Regions from separate parts of the Bilifractor sp. LCP19S3_H10 genome, predicted to be linked through region 3. Evidence: riboswitches for the same ligand, from Rfam matches in the RefSeq annotation. Region 3 holds a riboswitch; each other region holds the start of a gene.

Region 1 (5,957 bases), on a different contig from region 3:
CACAGGCTGATATTTCTGAGGCAATCCAGCGCAAGACCTACCGCAAGCTCCGCTACTGCATCGTTGCAGTACCCGCCGGTATTGGATATCCGGACATTCTGCTCCCTGCATGCCTCCACATCAACATGGTCGATTCCCACAAACGCAACGGAAATGAACTTCAGGTTTGCGTCCGCCCGGATCACCTCGCCCGGAAGGGGGTGATTCGCGATAATCAGGACATCTGCCCCGCTGCTTCTGCGCTTCAGCTCCTCAACATCCGTAGAAAAAGTATCATAGGCAGAAAACTCATGTCCCTGCTCCGTGAGCGTCTCCGCCAGACGATCCAGCGTAACTCCGTCAATGCCAAGCGGCTCCATCAATACAATCTTCATTCTGTGCCTCCATTTTAAATATCCGCTGCGCTGCAAATACAGTGCAGCATGTAAGATTTCCACTGTCCGGAAGATTCGTGTACCTTCAATGATCCTGGTCTCTCTGAATTTCCACTTGAGAGATCGCACAAAAAGTATAGTCCAAAATCACTGAAAAGGAAAGAGTGTCGTGCCCTCTGTTAACCGGCACCGGTTTTTGTGATAAAATAACCGAAATGACAGAAACGATATCCCCACCGAAAAGATCTGATCGAAAGACAGAACCAACATCATCTCTGAAGAAATATAAAAGGCAGAACCCATATCATCTCTGAAGAGATTTATTCGAAAGGAAAACACCTATGATGCATTCAGACAATCACTCCGACAGACCAAATCCGGACCGTCCTTCCGGAGATGCAGCGCCGCACAGGCGCAGGCCCCATTACAGCGGCAAGTACCCGCGAAAGTATAATGAGAAATACAAGGAGCTGAATCCCGAGAAATACGGCGAAACCATTGAAAAGGTAATCCGCAAGGGAAGCACACCCGCGGGAATGCACATTCCAATCATGGTCGATGAGATCCTGGATGTGCTGAAGATCCGTCCCGGCATGACCGGACTCGACTGCACGCTCGGTTACGGAGGTCACAGCTCACGCATGCTGGAGAAGCTGGAGGGCACAGGTCATCTCTATTCGCTGGATGCCGATCCTCTGGAAATCCGAAAGACGGAGGCACGGATGCGCGCCAGAGGCTTCGGGGAGGATATTTTTACCCCGATCCACATCAACTTTGCGAATATCGATCAGGTCTCCGCCAAGTACGGTCCCTTCGACTTTGTTCTGGCGGATCTCGGTGTCTCCTCCATGCAAATCGACAACCCAGAGAGAGGCTTTTCCTACAAGACAGACGGTCCCCTCGATCTTCGTTTTGACCCGGAAAAGGGAGAACCCGCTTCCGAGAGGCTGAAGCAGCTCACGAGGGATGAACTCGCGGGGCTTCTCATCGATAATTCCGACGAGCCATATGCAGAGGAAATCGCCGATGCTGTTCAGCAGGCACATCGTCGTAAACGCCCGCTGGAAACCACCACGGACCTTCGCCTTCTGATCGAGGAGGCGCTGACGCAAACCCGTCAGCTTCGCCATTCGCCCAGGGACGAACAGGACGAAGCAGTGAAAAAATCCTGCGCCCGGGTCTTCCAGGCACTCCGCATCGATGTGAACAGTGAATTTGAGGTTCTCTATGCATTCCTGGACAAGCTGCCCTCCGTGCTGAAACCCGGAGGCAGAGCTGCCATTCTCACCTTCCACTCCGGTGAGGACCGCCTCGTCAAACAGTCCTTTAAGCAGGGCGCCCTTGACGGCCTGTACACCGAAGTCAGCCGGGATGTCATCCGTCCCTCCCGTGAGGAATGCTACCGGAATCCGAGAGCACACTCCACAAAGCTGAGATGGGCGATCCGTTAATCCGGTATCCGGCTTTCACGCGTCCATTTTACACGCATACGGTTTCCGAACCCTCATTTTTCGCGTATCCGGCTTACGCGCGTTCATTTTACGCACATACGGTTTTCGCACCTTCATCTTTCGCGCATTCAGCTTTCGCACGCCCATTTTTCGTGCATTCACATATTCATGCCCATCCCTACGACAGAAGAAGCGTCCGGCACATGCCGGACGCTTCCTCTGTTTTACTGATATGTCTCACTGATATATCTCAGTTTGCCTCAGAAGAACTTGTAACTGTGGCGTCGCTGTCCATTGCGGCCTTTGTATGGCTTACATAGATCTGCTCGATATCCGGAATTCTTCCCATTCCTTCGAGCTGAGCATCTACGCTGTCAAAGAAGCCGGATGCATTGAACTGGCTCTTCCAGGAATCAGAATCATCGCCTGCCATATCGTTATTCGCATGATCACCTGCTACAACCATCAGATCACGCAGAATTACCTTCTTGTATCCCGCGTCATGTACCTTCTGGATAACCGCGGAGCACTCGGTATCTGCCGGCTTGCCCTCAACGGTTCCGATGAATACGTTCTTGTAACCGAGATCATTCATTTCTGTCTGCATCTGATCATAGGTGATATTCGCCTCATGAGAGGTTCCGTGACCCATGAATACAAACGCTGTTCCGTCAGCGGCAGCCGCGTCAAGGCTGTCATATCCTGCCTTCTCTACCGCTGTAGCAGTAAGAATCTTTGCGACGTTCTGCTTGTCCTCGTTTACTACGCTCGTGTCACTTCCTACCTCACCCAGAAGCGGCTCAGCGATTTTCACGGAATCAAATTTATCCGCGTATTTGCTGACGGTTTCTGTCAGCTCGTCATACTCCGCACCATGCATCAGATGGGTCGGCTGAATCAGCAGATTCTTCACGCCGTTGTCCACCGCTCTCTGAAGTGCCTGATCCATGTTGTCGATCACCTCATTATCACGCGCCTGAATGTGATTGATGATGATCTGCGCCGTGAATGCACGTCTTACAGACCAGTCGGGATACGCTGCCTGGAGAGCCTTCTCGATTCCGCCGATATCCTGCACACGGCTGTCATTATAGGAAGTTCCGAAAGAGCATACAAGAATCTCGTTTTCTCCGATTCCGTCCTCGTTGAGCGGATCATCCTTGGAGGCATCGCCGGTATCTCTTCCGAAATAATCCGGATCTGCAAACTCTCCCTCTACCAGAGCCTTCTGTGTATCCGTCAAAGCGTCCCAGGCCTCCTTTGCCGCCTTGCAGTCCTCGTCCGTAGTGTCTGTTCTCTCCTGCACATAGATCTTGTCGATCAAAGCGGCTACCTTGTCCGCTGCTGCCTGATCCGCAGATACAGAGGAGGAAGAAACCGTCTCTACTTCTTCAGAAGAAGAGGCTGCCTCTGTAACCTCCGCTGTCTCTGAAGACGTGGAAGATGCACTCGAAGATGCTGCGGATGCTGACGATGCTGCGCTGCTTGCGCTGCCACATCCGGCAATCATGGACCCGGTCAGAACCGCGGTGCATAATAATGTTACGACTTTCTTTTTCATCATGTTTCTCCTTTTTGTAGAATAATCTATATCAAGGGGCAAAACGCCCTTCGATACCATAGCACAGAACATAAACGAGATAAAACACGCTGCGCGAGTTTTATCTCGCTATCGCGACGCTCGCCGCACACGAATACTTCGCATTCGGCTGCGGCTCACTGTTCGCGTAAAAAAGAGTGACCGCCTTCTCAGAAAGCAATCACTCCGTATCTGCATATAAAAGAAACATCTGCTGAAATCCCGGATCCTCCTGACGGTCACGCTCCATCCAAAGAAACGGTATCCATAACCGCACGCCAAAGAGCGCATATCTGCAAACCAGCCGGATCACACCAGAACTCACTGATGCAACCATCAATATTCTTATGCAAACAGACTCTGCTTTCATCGGAAGCAAATCTATCGTCTTCTCAGCAGGTTTCCTGACTTGCAGCTCAAATGCCTTCCTGCGCCTTCTCATACTCCGTTGACCGGAATACAATGGACAATGCATCTGGCTCACTGCTTACAGTGACCGGATCGTTCAGGTATTTCACCTGATTCCCTATTACCCTCCATAAAAGCGGCACTGAAAAGATATGTTTTAAAGACTTTTTCTATTATATGAAATCAATTACAAAATGTCAAATCGATCCAATAAATGATTGACCGGAAATCATCTTCTTCAAAAACCGGATATGCTCCGGCTCTGTCCCGCAGCAGCCTCCGACAATCCTGGCGCCGGCATCTGTCAGCATCTTCATCTGAGACGCAAAAGCTTCCGGCCCGAGACTGTAAATCGCATTCCCCTTCTCGTCAATCTTCGGCATTCCCGCGTTTGGCTTCGCGATAATCGGAATACTGCAGTTCTTAGCCAGATATCGGATGATGCTCTCCATCTGATCCGGTCCGCTGCAGCAGTTCAGTCCCACTGCTACGGCGCCCATCGCCTCCAGAACGGCCGCGGCATCAAAGATATTTCCGTCAAAAAAGCACTTTCCATCCGCGTATACGGAAAACGTGCACATCACCGGAAGATCACAGACAGACGAAACCGCATCCAGCGCAATCGAAGTCTCATCCGCCGACATCATCGTCTCGATTACAAAGAGATCCACGCCGGCATGATACAGAATCTCTGCCTGTTCCCGATAGATCTCGAAAATTTCCTCATAGCTGGCATCTCCGCCAGCGGAATCCGGCACCATTCCCGTAGGTGCCATATCTCCCGCTACCAGAACACGGCCCTTCGACACCTCCTGTGACAGCCCGAGCAGCTTTTTGTTCATCTCTTCGGTCCCGTCCGCAAGTCCGAAACCGCCCAGAACCTTCCGGTTTGCGCCAAACGTCGGCGCGTAAATCACATCCGCTCCCGCTTCGATAAATTCTCTCTGAAGATTTTGAAGCACCTCCGGATGCTCCAGAACCCAGGCCTCTGTGCTGATTCCCTTCGGCATCCCGCGCAGCGTCAGATTTGTGCCTGTTGCTCCATCAAGACAGACGATCTTGCTATCTGTAAGTTCCCTGAATTCAGTTTTGTTCATGATTAGCCTCACTTTATAGACATTGTGGTGCCCCGCTTACAGGCAGTCGATAGATGATGAACGAGATAAAACACGCTGCGCGAGTTTTATCTCGCTATCGCGACGCTCGCCGCACACGAATACTTCGCATTCGGCTGCGGCTCACTGTTCGCGTAAATAAACGCCCAAAGATACATTGCGCCACAAACTTTTAAGCTGCGGATTGCTCCGTGCTTCGCATTCCCGCAATCCTGCAGGTATTCGCATTCTCACATTGCCTCGCCGCTTCTGTGCCGCTTATACCATGTTTTTTACGACATGTCCGTTTACTTTCGAAATTCCTCCGCAAGTCTCCGGATATATGCCGGGGTAGTTCCGCAGCATCCTCCGATCACCGACGCTCCTGCGGACACAAGTTTCTTCATGGACGAAACGAACTGGTCCGGACTGATTTTGTAGACCATCTGCCCATTTGCGCCCCTTTGCGGCAGTCCCGCATTTGGCTTCGCAACAATCGGAATATGAACCATTTCGGAGACAGATGAGATCATTTCTTCCATCCCATCCGGGCCATCACAGCAGTTAATGCCGTAGGCATCCGCGCCTGCCTTCTCCGCAAGCGGCCCGCCCTCGAAAATATCTCCGCCGTAATAGGCACTTCCGTTTTTTCGCACCGTGAGCGTACAGATCACCGGAGAGGAGCATACGGATCTGACTGCTTCTACCGCAGTCACCGCGTCGAGCACGGCCAGCATACTCTCCACGGCAAAAAGATCACAACCCGCTTCATACAGGACCTTTGCCTGCTCACGATACGCCTCAAACATTTCCTCCCGGCTCCCGTCTCCGCCGTATTCCTTCAGAATCATGCCCGTGGGCGCCAGATCGCCGGCGATCAGAGCCTTTCCTTCTGACGCGTGCCGGGAGATTTCGAAGAGTTTCCGGTTCATCTCTTCTGTATGTTCCGCAAGACCAAATCTCTTCAGCATAATGCGGTTCGCACCAAAGGTCGGTGCATAAATGATTTGAGAACCCGCCTCCACATACTCCCTCTGAAGTTTTTCCACAT
Region 2 (5,957 bases), on a different contig from region 3:
CAACTGGGTTGAAAGAAAAGTCACCATCAGTAAAACAGCGAAAACACTGAAGATCGATCCTGTCACGGAGCAGATCAAATTCCGTGCGGTGGATGAAGAAGGGAATACTGTCGAAGGTGCATCCTTTACAGTAAAACGCAAAGACACACAAATTAATCCAGACAGTGATTCAGCCTATACATTAGTAAAGGATACCGCTTATACGGTAGAAGCAGGTGCTGATGGGTATGAGACACAGACATTTACATATGCGCCGGATGGAACAGAAACAGAGCATACAGTAATTCTGAAAAAAGAGAAAAAAGAAGAGCTGAAAACTATCGGATTGTCTTATTCTGCTCATGTACAGAATATTGGTTGGCAGGCAAATGTGACGGATGGAACAGAAGCCGGAACCGTTGGAAAAGCCCTGCAGATGGAAGCAATTAAGCTCAGTACCACTGGCGATGCAGACGTACAGGCAGAATATCGGAGCCACATTCAGAACAGTGGATGGGAAAACGGCTGGACAAAAGAAGGACAGATCTCCGGAACAACAGGGAAGAAACTTCGAATGGAGGCTGTTCAGATCCGTCTTACAGGCAGCGATGCTGATAAGTATGACATCTGGTATCAGGTACATGTGCAAAATTACGGATGGCTTGGATGGGCAAAAAACGGTGCTTCTGCCGGGACAACCGGAAAAGGTCTCCGCATGGAAGCAATTCGTGTCAGAATACTTTCCAAAGGTTCAGCGGCACCAGGAAGCACTGATGGATCCTATGTTGAGCCTCTGGTTTGTTATCAGACTCATGTACAGAATAAAGGCTGGATGACTTCGGTCAGTGATGGAAAAATTGCCGGAACAACCGGAAAGAAGCTGCGGATGGAGGCTGTTAAGCTTACGTTGAACCTGCCACAGAGTGAAGGCGGCATTGCATATCAGAGCCATCTTCAGAATATCGGATGGGAACGATCATGGAAGACGAATGGGCAGATCTCCGGAACTACCGGCCAGAAAAGAAGGCTGGAGGCAGTCAGAATCAAGCTGACAGGAAATATAGCCGAAAAGTATGATATTTATTACAGAGTTCATGTCCAGAACAAAGGCTGGACAGGATGGGCAAAGAATGGAGAAGATTGTGGCTCTACCGGGCTCAGTCTTAGAGGGGAAGCGCTGGAAACTGTGATGGTTTTAAAAGGAGCGCCAGCACCTGGAAGTACAGCAAATACCTGTTGGAAATAAAATAAATGATTGGGAGTTGGCAATTTTTGGTTAAGAAAAGCAAACTCCTGACTGTTTGCAAGAGCCCTTGTCGGACTGAAAACTAGTCAGACAAGGGCTCTTGCTTCGCTCAAGCGCGCCAGATGTCTAGAAGCAGCCATCAAAAAAATTGATGACTGGATATCAATATGATAAGCTTTTTAGCGAGAGTAATCTATGGTACTCTTTCAAAGACGGATTTGTCTGAATTGTATGGAAATACCTCTAAAAAGAGGCATGTCTTGTTAAGAAGAGACATCTGTCCATCGAAAATAGAATAATTGCGGATTGGTTGATATGGAAATCAGTAAAAGCTGATGCGGTATCGCCACTGTAGAAGGGAGTGCTGTGCAGAATGCCACTGGGAGACCGGGAAGGCTGCGCGGCGCAGGGATCTTAAGCCAGGATACTTTCTCCTCTCCGACATCTTACTTAACGACTTATTGAGCGGATGTGCAGGGAAAATGTCCTGTCAGTGGATAAATAACAGAGATCAGTCTGGCTTGTAATAAGTCAGGCTGTTTTTTATAGCACGGTCCGGTGAACGTGAATGATCCGGCCTCGTACTATACGTTTATTATCAGTTGAACCTGAACCGGAAAAGCTGCCGGGACCGAATCGGTGCGTTGCGGTCCGGGACAGAAAATGCACATATGGCAAGCATCACACTTTCATCACAATCTCATCAAAAATGAGACACAGAATTCACAAAATTAGATCACAGAGTTTCGATACTATATAAATCGTAAGGAAGATATACAGAACAAAGGGAAATTTCAACGTCGCAGGGTTTGATACGAAGCGGCTGAATATCGAATGGACATCGAATCGAATGGATATGGAATCGAATGGACATCGAATGGACATCGAATCGAATGAATATCGAATCCTATGAATATCGAAACGAAGAAATCAGGCAGGAATTCAAAAGCTCTGCGGACCAGGCGGCGGAGAATGGTGAAAGGGTGAATATTATGAGTGAATTCAATAACGGCTATTACGACAATAACAGCAACAACAATGGACAGAATGATTTTCAGCAGAACGGGAACGAGGATAAGAAGCTGAACCGTAAGGAACGCCGCAGGCTGGCAAGAGCGGCAAAGAAGAACGGGAGCGGACACAGATGGGGAACAGTAATCGCCAGCGCGCTTGTCTTTGGACTGATCGCCGGAACCGTGACCTATGGTGTAAATGCCGGAGCCTCGGCATTGAATACAACTTCTTCTTCAACCTCGGCATCGGCTGCGACACAGACCGCTACACTGACAAAGGCTTCGGATTCCGGCGAGAGCAGCACATCGTCATCCTCCTCTTCAAGTGGAGATCTGACTGTCTCGGAGGTGGCGGCAAAGGCGATGCCTTCCATGGTTACGATTTCAACCATGTCGGTAGAACAGATGCAGAGCTTCTTCGGCGGATCGCAGCAGTATGAGGTGGAAGGCGCAGGAACAGGTGTCATCGTCGGAATTACGGATGATGAGGTTCTGATTGCTACCAATAACCACGTCATCGACGGCGCGACGACGATTTCTGTAGGATTCTCCGATGATTCTGTTGTGGAAGGCCAGATCAAGGGCACGGATTCGGACAATGATCTCGCACTGGTAGCAGTCAAAAAGAGTGATCTGAGTGATGATACTCTCGGACAGATCAAGGCGATTACCATCGGCGATTCCGATGATGTACAGCTTGGCGATCAGGTTGTCGCCATCGGTAATGCTCTCGGATATGGACAGTCTGTAACCTCCGGATATGTGAGCGCCCTGAACCGTGATCTCAGCTTCTCGGACGGAAGCACGACGACGCAGTCAACCGGTCTGATTCAGACCGATGCCGCGATCAACGCGGGCAACTCCGGCGGTGCTCTTCTGAATATGAAGGGTGAGCTGATCGGTATCAATGAGGCGAAGAGTTCTTCCTCGAGCGGGGAAGCTTCCGTCGACAACATGGGATACGCAATCCCGACGGCAAAGGCGGAGTCGATTCTTGAAAAGCTCATGAATGAAACCACAAAGACGACTTACAGTGATGATAAGAGAGGATATCTCGGCGTTTCCACGGCGGATGTAACCGAACAGTACGCTCAGGTATACAGCATGCCGGAAGGCATCTGTCTGACGAGTGTTCCGGACGGAAGCCCGGCGGCAAAGGCAGGACTGCAGAAGGGGGACGTCATCACAGCGATTGACGGAACATCCGTCTCCACAACAGACGATCTGACAACGCAGCTTAGATATCATAAATCGGGCGACACCGTGACCATCACCTATCAGAGATCGGATAACGGAAAGTATACCGAGGGTTCTGTCAAGGTTACTCTGGGAAGCAAGAGCGATGTGGAAGCTCTTACCGGAGATTCCGGATCGGGAAGCACGGATAACTCGGGAAGCAGTTCCGATTCCGACAGCTCAGATAATTCCGGAAACGGCGGGTACAGCTATGGATTCGGATTTCCGTTCGGGGGCTGAATCATTTGATGCGGCATGAGGCCAAATAGAAAAAAGTTCCAGAAGCCTGCAGGGGCCTCTGGAACTTTTTTTACGCGAACAGTGATCCGCAGCCGAATGCGAAGTATTCGTGTGCGGCGAGCGTCGCGATAGCGAGATAAAACTCGCGCAGCGTGTTTTATCTCGTTGTGGTTTGTCCGGCTTTCCGAACGGAATTGCGCATCGGATTTGTGAATCCGATGATTTTCAGACAAAGCCAATAATGCTAACCGATGATTTTCAGACAAAGCCAATAATGCTAACCGATGGTTTTCAAACAGAGTCAATAATGCTAAAATGGGGGCACGGAGTGCGGAGATGCTCCGTGCCCCGCAGGCGGGCACCACAATATGCATAAGCTACGGATTGCTCCGTGCTTCGCACTCCCGCAATCCTACAGGTATTCGGATTTCGCGCGTTCGCGCTTCATCCTCATACCTGTTGCCTTCGAAATCGCATCCAGTCTCTTACACACGCTTCGCGCGTGACGATCCTGTCTGCGTTTTCGAAGAGCTCATGCAGTAAAAATGCAATGGCGCATAGGATGAACGGGAGGCAGACGATGCCTTCCGGACACTATGGGTTAGTTTTTTACAAGATTGGAGGAAGAAGAATGAATGGTGCAGAGGCAATGGTGAAGTGTCTGGAAGCGGAGGGCGTTACCAAGATTTTCGGAATTCCGGGAGTCGCGATTGCGCCTTTTTACGATGCGCTCTATGATGCGCCGTCGATTGAGCACATTCTGGTGCGTCAGGAGCAAGCGGCCGGTCATGAGGCGAGCGGGTATGCCCGCGTGTCCAGGAAGACAGCGGTCTGTGTGACCTCTTCTGGTCCCGGAGCGACGAATCTGATCACGGCGCTTGCGACTGCGTATGCGGACAGCATTCCGATCGTGGCGATCACCGGGCAGGTGAACAGCGCTCTTCTGGGAAGAGATGTGTTCCAGGAGGCGGATATGAGAGGCGCCACTGAATCTTTTGTAAAATACAGCTACCTCGTCAAGAATGCGGACGACATTCCGCGTATCTTCAAGGAGGCTTTCTATATCGCGTCCAGCGGGCGCAAGGGTCCGGTACTGATTGATATTCCATGTGACGTACAGAGCGCGGCCTTAAAGAAGGAATTTGTGTATCCCGAGGAGGTAAATCTCCGGGGGTATAAGCCGAACACGAAGGTGAACGCGCAGCAGCTCTCGAAGGTGGTGACAGCCATCAATAAGGCGAAAAAACCGCTGATCTGTGTAGGCGGCGGAGTAATCCTCGGAAACGGGGAGGAGCTGGTGCGGGCTTTCTGTGAGAAGAATCAGATTCCGCTTGTGCATACCATGATGGGAATGGGAGTCCTTCCAAAGGCGCATCCGCTGTACTTCGGTATGCTGGGCAACAATGGCAAGCCGTACGCGAACCGCGCGGTATCGAACAGTGATCTTCTGATCGTGGTCGGGGCCAGAATCGCCGACCGCGCGGTTCCGAAGCCGGAAAACCTGGAAAAACAGGTCAATATCATTCACATTGATATCGATTCTGCCGAGATCGGCAAGAATCTTGGCCCGACGATTCCGCTTGTGGCGGATGTGCGGCTTGTATTTCAGGCACTTCTGGACGCGGACATTCATGTAGACACGAGTGCGTGGCTGGAGCAGCTGGAGGAAATCAAGCACCACACGGTTGATCATCGGAAGTTCAGTGATGCTCTTGTGAATCCGATGACGCTGGTGCAGCATCTGTCGGAAAAAATGGACGACGACGCGATTTATATCGCGGATGTCGGCCAGAATCAGCTCTGGTCGGCGGACAACTATATCATGAAGAACGGCCGTTTCCTGACGACCGGCGGAATGGGAACGATGGGATATTCCATTCCGGCTGCGATCGGTGCCAAGCTTGTCGACCCGTCCCGGCAGGTGGTTGCCGTATGCGGTGACGGTGATTTTCAGATGTCGATGTTTGAACTGGGGACGATCGCCGTGAATAAGATTCCGGTGAAGATTCTGGTGATGCGCAACACATACCTGGGTCTGGTCCGCGAGCACCAGGAGAAGAAGTACCATAAGCGTTACTCGGGAGTGCAGCTGCATAAATATCCGCATTATGACAAGCTTGCGGAAGCCTACGACATGGATTATTTTTATGCGGATTCCAATGAGACCCTGGACAGTGAGCTTGACCGATTCCTGGCGTGCCCGGGGGCGTGCATCATGGTTTGTGAAATTGACTCCGCGAACA
Region 3 (5,957 bases):
TCCGGCAACGTTTTCGATCACCAGCCGGCTGAAAACCAGCTGTGTAGTTGATGTGCCGATATCAATTCCGATACTCTTGATTTCCTGTCTCATTTTTTTATAGCCTCTTGTCTCCTACGATCACTTATCGATAGGTTTCATGATCTGATTAAGCCAGCTGAACCAGGTCCTTGTTCCGCTGCTGTCAGAGGAGATTCGAATATTCCCTCTCAGCTTGTCACGCACGAAGGAACGTACAATCAACATGCCGAAATTCTCGCTGCTCTGATCAGAAGCATCATATCCCACGCCGTTATCCTCGACCGTAAGCTCCGAATACAGCTCTCCCTGATGCACATGGATACTGATCTGACCTTCCTCCCGATCCGGAAATGCGTATTTCACGGCGTTCTGTATCAACTCGTTGACCACAACGGAAACCGAAGTCGCGACATCCGAATCGACCTTGAAATCCTCTCCACTCACAGTAATGGCAATCTTTCTATTTCCGGAAAACGCAAGGGTGATATTATTTTTCAGGTTCTCCAGTACCTCCCGGAGACTCACATTGTCCGCAACCTCGCTTGACAGCAGCTCGTGGGTATTTGCAATGGAAAAAATGCGATTCATCGTCTCCATCAGCACTTCCCGTACTTCGTCATTATCCGATTTCCGCATCTGAAGATTCAGCAGGCTGATAATTGTCTGAAGACTGTTCTTGACCCGGTGATGCATCTCCCGGATCGCTGTCTTTCTCAGCACCAGCTCCTTCTCCTGTTCCTTCTGCCGCGTGATATCGCGCATCAGCACAGCTTTGGAATAGTGCCCGGATTCGATCGGAACGGTTTTTACGCTGATGATCCTGCTTCCAACCAGTACCTCTTCGTACGAATAATCATGATCATACGTGTCGACGCTTTCCGCAGTCAGTCTCACGTTCGCGTAAGGCTGATGCAGAAGATCTTTCACATAGCCAAGTTCTTCATACATTTCTTTCGCGACATGGTTCCTCAGCGATATGATTCCTTTTTTATCCACCAGCAGCAATGCCTCGTCGATACACTCCGCAAGCCAGTTGTTGTCCGGCATGATTTTTGTGACCGCCGCGGCGATCTCTTTATAACCGCTCATCGAGATATGCAGTTTTTCGCGTGGCTGTATTTCGTCACTGGTCTGTTTCTCGAAGATCAGCACACCGATCACGCGGTCATGCAGTTTGATCGGCTCTACCGTCTGAATGGTGATGCCCTTTTCCTGTGTCGTTGCCTTCATCTGCCGTGTGCCCACCCCCAACCGGAACGTTCTGGCCACAGCAGGCTCATTTTCCTTCGCAGCGATCATGCCGACGACACTGCCCTTATAAGCGGACGGAACCTTTGTCGGCTTTGCTTCTGCCACCACAAGAGAATCTCCGCTATGCATCAGGCAATCAATGAATACATCCGCCTCTTCGATATCGGCGATTGATGGAAGCAGTTTCGCCATCGTAAGAATCTGCGTGATTTCCTCTTCCGTCAGATCCACATATTTCCTGCACAGTTCGCACAGGCTTTGCTCATCCATATTCATATACTCCTAACAAGTATCATCTCCGAGACCCTTCTCATGGACAGATGCTTTTGCTGACTGATCTGCCTGATATAACTGTAAGCATCTTCCTCGCTCTTTTGATCGCGCAGCATGATCAGGCCCTTGGCCTTTTCAATAATGACGCGGCTTTCCAGTCTTTCCTGTGCCCTTTCCACTTCTGCGCGTATCTTCCTCATCTCCCGGCTGCGGCTGACAGCCAGCTCAATGCTCGGAATCAGCGATTTCTCGTAATACGGCTTCACCAGATATCCAGATACGCCGCAGTCCTTCGCCGACTCAATAAATTCCGGATCCGTATAGGCAGTCAGCAGAATGATCGTGTCCGCCAGCTTTTCCTGAAAAATAATCTTTGATGCCGAGAGTCCGTCGAGAAACGGCATCTTGATGTCGAGCAGGACAAGATCCGGCTTGTTTTTCCGGCACTCCTCCACCGCATCAAAGCCGTCGGAGGCCTCTCCGACAACCTCATATCCCGAATCTTCGAGAAGTTCTCTTAAGTCCATCTTTGCGATCGGCTCATCATCTGCTATTACTATTCTTAATGCGTGTTCTGTCTTTTCCATTTATCAGAGCCTTCATTCAGCCGCGTTCGTTTATCCGCGACATTGTCAATCCTCCGGCATATCCAGTGCCCGGAGCAGTTCATCCACACCTTCACCTGTCACGCTGCTGATGCGGTAAATTTTTTGTGCTCCCGCTGCTCTCAGATACACCTCTGCATCATTGATTTGTTTTATACCTGCGATATCGATCTTCGTCACAACACCCAGACACGGTTTGGTGAACATCGTCGAAAACTGTGCCGGATACATTGTTCCGTTCTCCGTCGCATCCTGCAGAAAAAGAATGATGTCCGCATCGGCCGATGTGACCATCAGCGCTCCCCGGTATCCCCTCCGCTCCAGGTATTCCCCCGGCGTGTCAATCATCACCTCATGTTCCACGGTGACGGTCTGGGTTTTGTGATACCGGATATCCTCGTTGAAAATTCTCTGGCACAGCGTCGTTTTTCCGGCCGTTGACCGCCCGATCAGCATAATTCTTTTTCTATTCTGATTTGTCATCTGTCTGTCCGTCATGTCCTTGTGATCACCGTGGAAGAAAATCCCATCATGCCGCAGAGAACATTCATGACGTTTTTCAACGCCTCCCCCACAGCCGCAACATCGCCGGTAATCACCAGCGATCCGTTGAAGCGGTCCACAAAGCCGATTTTAATATCCGCAGCCTTCGAAGCCACATCAGCAGCGATCATAGCGCCCTCACTCGGCGTGATCGTCATGATTCCGATTGCGCCCGATGCGTCCAGAAGACCCAGCTTCGAATATAAATCCGCATCCGGGCTGGCGATCACATGCGCCAGAGTAACCTGTTTTCCGGGAACAAATTCCTGGATAATTCTCTCTTTGTTCCCGCCGTTCCCGGCGTTCGATTCAAACATAGCCCCTCCTTCCGGCCTGCATACCGGCAATCATCCCTGGTAAGCTATTTCTTACGCCCTGCCGGTAAACGCCTGACGATAAAGCGTCTTGATATCCTCCAGCGTGACCTCTCTCGGGTTCGATGCAGTGCACGGATCAGCAAGCGCTGCCTTTGCCATCTCATCCAGCTGTGCATTAAAATCATCTTCTGTGACACCTGCCTCTGCGATTGTCGCCGGCATGTTCATTTTCTCCATAAAGCGTTTTGCAGTGCGGATCAGCATCAACGCGCTCTGACGCGTTCCCACGCTGTCCATGCCCAGCTGCGCGACGATCTCCGCGTATCGGCTTGCGGCCGGTGTCAGATGGTCATGGCATCCGGCATTGAAGCTCATGACATACGGAAGAAGAATTCCGTTTGCCCGCCCATGCGGAATATGAAAATGCGCACCCATGGCGTGCGCCATACCGTGGTTCAGCCCGAGACCGGAATTTGCGAACGCAATACCAGCCATGCACGAAGCGTTGTGCATGCTCTGCCGCGCGTGAAGGTTCTCGGGATTTTTATACACTTCAAGGAGGTTGTTCTGTAAAAGCTGCAGTGACTTGATGGCCATGGCATCCGTAAAATCATTGTGTTCCCTGGAGACAAAGGCTTCCACCGCATGTGTAAATACGTCAATGCCCGTATCTCCGGTGACCTTCGGCGGCGCGCTGACGACCAGACTTGCGTCCAGTACAGCGATATCCGGCACCAGACTCTCGTCCACGAGCGGATATTTTGTCTGCGTCGTTTTGTCTGTAATAACGGCAAATGTGCTCACCTCGGAACCGGTTCCGCTGGTCGTCGGAATCGCGATGAAGCGGATGTTTTTATATTTTTCATTTACACGTCTCGCGATAAAAACGATCGCTTTCGCCGCGTCGATGGACGCGCCGCCGCCGAGGCAGATGACCGTATCGGGATCCAGCGCCTCCAGCCTTTTGATACCGGCAGTCACTACTCCCAGATCCGGCTCAGCCGCCACATCCGAAAAAACATCGTACTGCTTTCCCGCGCGATCCAGCCGGTCCGTCACATACGAAACCTTTTTGCTGACCGCAAGAAAATGATCCGCTACAACAAACACCTTTTTCATATCATTCACCAGCTGATCGAGCTGATCACCGATCATGATCCTGGTGCTGACTCTGAATTCTCCCATTGCTTCCCCTTTCTTCTGTGTTAAATTAATAGTAAATTTTTACTGTTATTCCGAGACAAAAAAAGCAGCATTTTAAACATACTGTTTAAAATGCTGCATCGCACTTAAATACATATTACCTCATTCTTCTACGGCTTCCTCGCCCGGCAGAAAAACACACTTCCCCCTGCTTCGTATTCACACTCAAAGGAAAGAACGAATACGCAAAGCGAAAAGCCGACAGGAAAATGCGGGTTTATGAAATTGTTGGCATCCTTTCAAAGCGAAAAAGAAAAGGGAAAGCACCGACCGTTCCGCCCGACACTTTCCCTTTCGACATTGCATCCGCCGGATTGATAATTAAGAGAGGTGGCGCAATGTAAAAAAATTCGATGGCGAAGCACTTAACGGTCTTCCCTGTTCATAAAGTACCGGTTCCATTCCATGGACACGGCCGAAAAGCCATCAGCTGCATCGCTGAGGGCAGGCACTCTCCCAGATCCGAGGAGAATTCATGTGCGTTATACACGGGCAGGTCTTCTGACTGCGGCGTCATCACTTTTTCTCACCTTCTCAGGTTTCCCCAATGGCATAAGAGAAAAAGCTAAGCCAACACAGCAACGGCATTGTGCAGGATTCACACCTGCTTCCCTTTTCACCGGCAACAATTTACCGACACCTATGTACCATCAAATTTATGTTGTCAGTTTATAATATTGACAACCTTTTGTCAAGCGTCATGTTTTGTATAATTTTATCAGCTGATTCTGTATATTTTGCCGGATATTTGTCCAAACACCACTGGTTAATAAATCCCGCTCCTGCTAATATAGGATGTGCGCAAAGCACGCACATGCTCAGATCTTCTGTTAAAGACCGTAAGCCCCATATGATACATCGTGCCACATACAGTATCAGCTGCGGATCGCTCCGTACTTCGCCGCTAAGATACAACAGAAGATTCATGACTCATGCAGCAATGATACAGCAACCATGACGCAGCAACTATGATACAGCACAATGATGCAGCAGCAATGACGCGGCAGCAATGATACAGCACAAAAATATTAACAACGAGGTTATTTCACAAATGTCATCATCTGATTCCAAAGCAATTACCCAAAACAAAAGAACCGCCAGAAATGAGATCGATATGATCCACGGCGGCCTGGCAGGGAAAATCATGCTCTTCGCGCTCCCGATCGCTGCCGCGAGCATTCTGCAGCAGCTCTTCAATTCAGCGGATTCCGCGGTCATCGGACAGTTTTCCTCTCCTGAAGCTCTGGCTGCCGTCGGCCTCAATGCGGAACCCATCGGCATCATCCTCGGTCTGATCACCGGTCTCTCCGTCGGCGTCAATGTCCTGATCGCCCGCTACATCGGAATGAACCGCCGGAAAGAAATTCCTGCGGCTATTCACACATCCATGCTCTTCAGTCTCATTGTCGGCGTCATCCTGATGATCTGCGGACTCGTGTCCGCCCGGCCGCTGCTGATCCTGATATCCACTCCGGACAATATCCTCGATCTCGGCGTGCGCTATCTTCAGATTTACATGCTCGGAAGTCCGTTCATCGTAATTTACAACTTCGCAAGCGCCATTCTGCGGGCTAAGGGTGACACCAGAAGACCCCTTTATGCTCTGATTTCCGCGGGAATTCTTAATGTCATACTGAATCTTTTCTTTGTTATTGTGTGCCGCTTAAATGTAACCGGTGTCGCTCTCGCGACGGACATCTCCAATGCCCTGAGCGCAGCGCTCACCGTTTCCTTTCTGATGAAG

What was found. Region 3 has a riboswitch for cobalamin ahead of ACTQZS_RS10230 (1-propanol dehydrogenase PduQ). Riboswitches for the same ligand answer to the same signal wherever they lie in the genome.
Region 1: linked by a shared signal. The riboswitch ahead of ACTQZS_RS01525 (sirohydrochlorin cobaltochelatase) and the one ahead of ACTQZS_RS10230 (1-propanol dehydrogenase PduQ) in region 3 are both predicted to bind cobalamin.
Region 2: linked by a shared signal. The riboswitch ahead of ACTQZS_RS12295 (S1C family serine protease) and the one ahead of ACTQZS_RS10230 (1-propanol dehydrogenase PduQ) in region 3 are both predicted to bind cobalamin.

The regions. Positions count from the first base shown of each region.
Region 1 is NZ_JBQKFT010000001.1:367,116-373,072, forward strand. Features, by position in the region: gene ACTQZS_RS01515 (2-hydroxyacid dehydrogenase) at 1-374, opposite strand, end outside; gene rsmH (16S rRNA (cytosine(1402)-N(4))-methyltransferase RsmH) at 719-1,825, shown strand; gene ACTQZS_RS01525 (sirohydrochlorin cobaltochelatase) at 2,076-3,386, opposite strand; cobalamin riboswitch at 3,782-3,974, opposite strand; gene ACTQZS_RS01530 (homocysteine S-methyltransferase family protein) at 4,010-4,909, opposite strand; gene ACTQZS_RS01535 (homocysteine S-methyltransferase family protein) at 5,215-5,957, opposite strand, start outside.
Region 2 is NZ_JBQKFT010000018.1:10,058-16,014, forward strand. Features, by position in the region: gene ACTQZS_RS12290 (hypothetical protein) at 1-1,225, shown strand, start outside; cobalamin riboswitch at 1,479-1,675, shown strand; gene ACTQZS_RS12295 (S1C family serine protease) at 2,092-3,714, shown strand; gene ilvB (biosynthetic-type acetolactate synthase large subunit) at 4,346-5,957, shown strand, end outside.
Region 3 is NZ_JBQKFT010000012.1:50,588-56,544, reverse strand. Features, by position in the region: gene eutA (ethanolamine ammonia-lyase reactivating factor EutA) at 1-93, opposite strand, end outside; gene ACTQZS_RS10250 (sensor histidine kinase) at 121-1,542, opposite strand; gene ACTQZS_RS10245 (ANTAR domain-containing response regulator) at 1,545-2,132, opposite strand; gene ACTQZS_RS10240 (EutP/PduV family microcompartment system protein) at 2,178-2,633, opposite strand; gene eutS (ethanolamine utilization microcompartment protein EutS) at 2,645-3,010, opposite strand; gene ACTQZS_RS10230 (1-propanol dehydrogenase PduQ) at 3,062-4,195, opposite strand; cobalamin riboswitch at 4,688-4,872, opposite strand; gene ACTQZS_RS10225 (MATE family efflux transporter) at 5,265-5,957, shown strand, end outside.